DNA from 2 places in the Bacillus silvicola genome. Region 2 is predicted to be linked to the other one. Evidence: predicted binding sites of a transcription regulator. Region 2 holds the regulator's gene; the other holds the start of a gene.
What was found. The regulator CtsR, encoded in region 2, represses protease genes until heat stress. The targets are predictions, from matches to a motif close to ATGGTCAATAAAGGTCAAACA.
Positions count from the first base shown of each region.

Region 1 (3,219 bases), on a different contig from region 2:
TTTCGATAGCTGGAATTTTTCCGTGGCGAAGTTCAGCCGCTTTGTTTAAATCGTAATTGCCTTCTGCTTCTTCTAACTCACGGCGCAAGCGTTCTAAATGTTCACGTAAGTCACGAACTTTGTGAATGTCTTCTTTTTCCTTCTCCCATTTCGCTCTCATACCGCTTGCAACTTCTTTTAAGTCCGATAATTCACGTTGTAATGTTTTTAGGCGTTCTTGGCTACCAAAGTCCTTTTCTTTCCCAAGGGCAGCTTCTTCAATTTCTAATTGCATAATACGACGCGTTACTTCATCTAATTCTGTTGGCATAGAATCAATTTCTGTTCGGATTGTTGCACAGGCTTCATCGACAAGGTCAATTGCTTTATCGGGTAAGAAACGATCTGAAATATATCGATCTGATAAAACCGATGCCGCTACAATTGCACGGTCATGAATATTTACACCGTGATAAATCTCAAAACGCTCTTTTAAACCACGTAAAATTGAAATTGTATCCTCAACAGTTGGCTCTTCTGCTAATACTTGTTGGAAACGTCTTTCTAACGCTGGATCTTTCTCGATATATTTACGATATTCATCGAGCGTCGTTGCCCCGATACAATGCAGTTCACCACGAGCTAGCATCGGTTTTAACATATTCCCTGCATCCATCGCTCCTTCTGTTTTACCAGCACCGACGATTGTATGAAGTTCATCAATGAATAATAAAATACGCCCTTCACTCTTTTTAATTTCATTTAATACAGCTTGCAGACGCTCTTCAAACTCACCGCGGAATTTTGCTCCGGCCACAAGTGCACTCATATCTAAAGCGAAGATTGTTCTATCTTTTAATCCTTCTGGGACATCCTTTTTCACAATACGTTGCGCTAATCCTTCAACGATTGCTGTTTTACCAACACCTGGCTCACCAATTAAAACAGGGTTGTTTTTCGTTTTGCGTGAAAGAATGCGGATCACGCGGCGAATCTCACTATCTCGGCCAATTACAGGATCAATTTTCCCTGCTCTCACTTCAGCCACTAAATCACGTCCATATTTTTCTAACGCTTCATAAGTTGCTTCTGGATTTTGACTAGTCACTCTCTGATTCCCCCGAACTGTCATTAAAGACTGTAATAAGTTATCTTTCGTAATATGAAATCTCGTAAATAATTGATTTATATCGCCTTTCTCTTCAGAAAAAGCAAGCAATACATGTTCGATTGAAATGTAATCATCCTGCAATTTCTCTGCTTCTTTCCCTGCTCTTACAAGCAGTTGTTGCAAAGCACCGGTTACATATAATTTCCCAGCCTCTGCCCCGCTTCCAGTTACAGAAGGCTTTTTCTTAATTAAACTTTCGGCGCCTTGCTTTAACGCTTCTATATCGACATTCATTTTTTGAAAAATACGTACTGCCAATCCGTCTTGCTGCTCTAATAACGTAAGCAATAGATGAACAGTATCTACTTCTTGATGATGATGAGATACCGCTAAAGACTGAGCACTCATAATCGCTTCCTGTGTTTTCGTTGTCATTTGATTTAAGTCCATCTTTACCGTCCTCCAAATGTTTGACTTTCTTTGACCTTTGATTTGATTATACGCCAACTGACTTTTTTATACAATAATTTTGCTTATGTATTTCAAACTTATTATTGGAAAATGCAAAAAGTAACATTCATTTTTCTAAGCAAAAAAGCCGCAATAACGATTGCGGCTTCTGTTACGGTTTTCTTTTATATGTCCACTGACGGTTATGATTTGTGTTCTCTGGGAACCTATCCCCGGCAGTTAATTTCACCATTTGTGGATCTTTCACCATACTTCCCGTTTCACCAATTTCTACATAAATGCCATCATTTGGCGCTTTTTGCCCTGAACGAAACCTGCGATTTTGTCCCATTTCCATTCTCCTTCCATGACGTCTTGCCTCATTAGTATATCCATTTTAAAAGAAAGCTTTTCTGTCATGTTTAGGAAACAAGTACTACCGTTTACTCATGCACATATATATAATTACACAAGCTTAAGCAGGAATTATTGACATATTTGTTGAAAAAAAAGAAACCAACCTACTTTAGGCCAGTTTCAAAGGAGAGTCAAACATATACGAGAAGATTACATGTTCATTATAAGTCGCATCGTTCAAACAATGTAACCCCTTTCACAAATTATACATAATGAAAGAAACATTGTTTGAACTTTCTAAAAAGATGTTGACTTTTCCTAATTTCCAATGAGAAATAGTAGACACCACAGCGCTTCGCGACGTAAGATGGATATATAGTGAAACTTTCATTTACAGTAGTTTCACCCAGTCTAACCTCTTATTTCTGCATATTAAAAACGGAAATACAGATAGAAACAAAAAAATTATTATAAGAGGTGAAATTATGAATAAACAACATTTAATCGCATTAGACTTAGACGGAACTTTATTAACAGACAACAAAATAATTTCTCCAAGAACTAAAAACACAATTGCAAAAGCAAAAGAACAAGGACATATTGTTGTTATTTCAACAGGGCGTCCATTCCGCGCTAGTTACGATTATTATAAAGAACTTAGCCTTAACACACCAATCGTAAACTTTAACGGCGCTTACGTGCATCACCCACTTGATTCAAGTTGGGGAACACATCACTCTCCTCTTGAACTTTCAACAGCGCAAGAAATCGTCCGAGCTTGCTTTGATTTCGGCGTGAAAAATGTCTATGCTGAAGTCATGGATGATGTGTATGTCCGTGAAATTGATGAAGATAAAAAACATATTTTCGAATTCGGTTCTCCAAAGATTTTCACAGGAGATTTATTAAATATTTTAAACGACCATCCAACTTGCTTATTAATCGATGCACATGACGAGCATTCCGCTGCCATTCGCCAGCATTTAACAGATATGCACGCTGAAGTCATCGATCATAGAAAATGGGGGGCACCTTGGCCAATTATTGAAATTGTAAAAAGCGGATTAAATAAAGCTGTCGGATTACAAAAAATTTCAGGTCATTACAATATTCCTAAAGAGCGAATTATCGCTTTTGGTGATGAAGATAACGACTTTGAAATGATCGAATTTGCTGGTCATGGCATCGCTATGGGTAATGCAATTCCTGAGCTGAAATCACTCGCAAATCATACAACATTAACGAATGAAGAAGATGGGATCGCTCTATATTTAGAAGAGGTTCTTGGGTTGTAATCTAAAAATTCCCTGCTTATAGTTTCT
Region 1 covers NZ_JBNGVC010000001.1:1,265,884-1,269,102, forward strand. Annotated here, with positions in the region: gene clpB (ATP-dependent chaperone ClpB) at 1-1,540, opposite strand, end outside; gene ACP6L7_RS06750 (YjzC family protein) at 1,713-1,892, opposite strand; gene ACP6L7_RS06755 (Cof-type HAD-IIB family hydrolase) at 2,383-3,192, shown strand.
Region 1: clpB (ATP-dependent chaperone ClpB) is a predicted target of CtsR. The motif match lies at 1,558-1,578, and genes of this name have one in related genera.

Region 2 (3,219 bases):
GTACCAATATTATTATGCCCAATGCGAATTGCTTCCTCTTGAGATAAAGCTAATACTTTCTGTGCTCGTTCTGTAAATCTTCCAAACATCATAGAAATCGCCTCCTACTTGCGCTTAGTTTTGTTCAATACGTAATCGCTCACGGATTAAGGTTGCTCTTCGATAATCTCTTTCTTCTGGCCCTAAAGGTCCTCCTGCATATTGCTGCAAAATGCCTGGCTGAGTAAGGACCATTAACTCAGTCAAAATATTTCTTGATATCCCTTTTATATATCCTAGGTCAATACCAATTCGTACATCGGATAAACAAGTAGCCGCTTCCGCAGATTGGATTAAACGACTATTAGAGAGTATACCGTAAGAACGATATACTTTATCTTCAAGCTCAACACTCGAATTTTGTACGATTAATTCTCTAGCTATTTTTTCTTGTTGTATAATTTGTTGAATGACACTCTTTAAATCTGCAATAATATCTTCTTCTGCTTTACCTAGTGTCATTTGATTGGACACTTGAAATATATTACCTAACGCTTCGCTACCTTCACCGTATATTCCTCTTACTACTAACCCTAATTTTTGAATTACTTGTATAATACGGTTAATCCTTTTCGTTAAAACGAGTCCCGGTAAATGAATCATTACAGAGGCCCTTAATCCTGTACCAACGTTAGTAGGACAACTCGTAATATATCCAAGTGATTCATCAAAAGCGTATTCAACTTCTTCCTCGATCCAATTATCTATTTGATTGGCACTCTGAAGCGCCTTTGATAACTGTAACCCTGAAAATAAACACTGAATCCTAACGTGATCCTCTTCATTAAGCATGATACTAATATGTTCACTTTCTGATAGTAAACATGCTCCGTATTCTGTTCCTGCAAGATTTGGACTAATTAAATGTTTCTCAACTAAAACCCTCCTTTGAAGAGGATTTAATTCATCCATTTTTAATAGTTCAAACTTCCCAAAAGGTTCTACCGGTTTATTTACAAACTTCTTCTTAAATAATTCATGAATCTGTTTAGCTTCTTTCTCGTTTTGCATAGTAGAGAATTGATATTTTTTTAAATTACGAGCCAAACGAATTCGACTACTTAAAACAATATCAGAATCAGGGCCATCTCCCTTCATCCACGGACTAATTGCTTCGTTCATAATTCTGTCCAGTGACATAGAACTATTCCCCCTCTCTATGCTCACTAAGCCGATTTTCAAGACCTCGAATTTCATCTCGTATTTCAGCTGCTTTCTCAAACTCCTCTTTTTGCACAGATTGCTTCAGAGTAAGTTTTAGTTCATCTAATTCTTTCTTTAAGTGGATATTTCCTTCTATACGCTCTGGAATTTTTCCACAATGATCTGTATGTCCACCGTGTAGACGTTTTAATAGTGGTTTTAAATGCTCTTTAAATGTATCGTAACAAGAAGCACAACCAAAGCGTCCCACTTTTGTAAATTGTTCATATGTCATCTTACAATCTGGACATCTTAGTATATTTATATTCGAAAATGTATTTTGTCCTTCTTCAAACATTGCTGATTCACCATGTAATAATCCAGCTAATAGTTCATGGAATGAAAAATTAGAGTGCTGTGATTGAAAGAAAGACGTATAGCCACTTTGTTCTGCACATTGCTCACAAAGATGAACTTCCGCCTTTTTCTCGTTGATTACTTTTGTATAATGTAAAGTTGCTGTTCTTATATTACAATTTTGACAAGTCATCGCTATCCCCACCTTTACAACAGGAACGATCTATCTCATGATACTTTTCATACATTACTAGATTGTTCTCTTGCCTTAATCTATTTAATAAAAGCACATGTTACCCTTCAAAATCCCTACAATATTAAACTGCATTATCTTAGTTATCATTTTTACAAAAGTTATATTTATTTATATTTCAGTGTTCTTAACATTGCGCATAATATTCGAGCCCTAAGTTCATCTCGAGAAGGAACATCCATTAATAATACAGAACGATCTAGTACACTTAACATAAGTTTAGCTTCACGATTTGTTATGATGCCCTCTTCTATTAAACGTATAACCATACTTTCTGCATTTCCTTGTGCAACGCTATGATCAATCATATGAAGCATTTGATCAATAATGTCTATATCGTCATGCAGTTTGACTTTTATAATGCGAATGTAACCTCCTCCACCTCGTTTACTTTCTACTACGAATCCTCTTTCTAACGTAAAACGGGTATTGATTACATAGTTGATTTGAGACGGAACACAATCGAATCGATCCGCGATCTCATTCCTCTTGATTTCAATCACATTATTATTACTTAAGTCAATAACTTGCTTTAGATATTTCTCAATGATATCAGATATATTTCTCATTTATCCGCCACCTTTATTGACTTTGACTATCTTTGACTTTAATTATATACGTATTAAAAAAATTTGCAACTCTTTTGCTTATTCACTATCCTAGCCACATTTCACAGTCTTTAATCAAAAGGACGGTTCTTTAAGTAAAGATTTTTTAAATTACTATGAATTATAAAAGAAAACACGAAAAAACACGAGTCAAATGACTCGTGTCTTAGTTGCTTGGCGACGTCCTACTCTCACAGGGACAAGGTCCCAACTACCATCGGCGCTAGAGAGCTTAACTTCCGTGTTCGGTATGGGAACGGGTGTGACCTCTCTGCCATCATCACCAAACTATGAAGGCATATTCCTTCAAAACTAGATAACATTTGCTACATATTATATGGTTAAGTCCTCGATCTATTAGTATTCGTCAGCTCCACATGTCACCATGCTTCCACCTCGAACCTATCAACCTGATCATCTTTCAGGGATCTTACTAGCTTACGCTATGGGAAATCTCATCTTGAGGGGGGCTTCATGCTTAGATGCTTTCAGCACTTATCCCTTCCGCACATAGCTACCCAGCTATGCCCTTGGCAGAACAACTGGTACACCAGCGGTGCGTCCATCCCGGTCCTCTCGTACTAAGGACAGCTCCTCTCAAATTTCCTACGCCCACGACGGATAGGGACCGAACTGTCTCACGACGTTCTGAACCCAGCTCGCGTACCGCTTTAATGGGCGAACAGCCCAACCCTTGGGACCGACTACAGCCCCAGGATGCGATGAGCCGACATCGAGGTGCCAAACCTCCCCGTCGATGTGGACTCTTGGGGGAGATAAGCCTGTTATCCCCGGGGTAGCTTTTATCCGTTGAGCGAT
Region 2 covers NZ_JBNGVC010000013.1:1,116,580-1,119,798, forward strand. Annotated here, with positions in the region: gene clpC (ATP-dependent protease ATP-binding subunit ClpC) at 1-92, opposite strand, end outside; gene mcsB (protein-arginine kinase McsB) at 115-1,179, opposite strand; gene mcsA (protein-arginine kinase activator protein McsA) at 1,184-1,732, opposite strand; gene ctsR (transcriptional regulator CtsR) at 1,900-2,361, opposite strand; rRNA gene rrf (5S ribosomal RNA) at 2,573-2,688, opposite strand; rRNA gene ACP6L7_RS27940 (23S ribosomal RNA) at 2,738-3,219, opposite strand, start outside.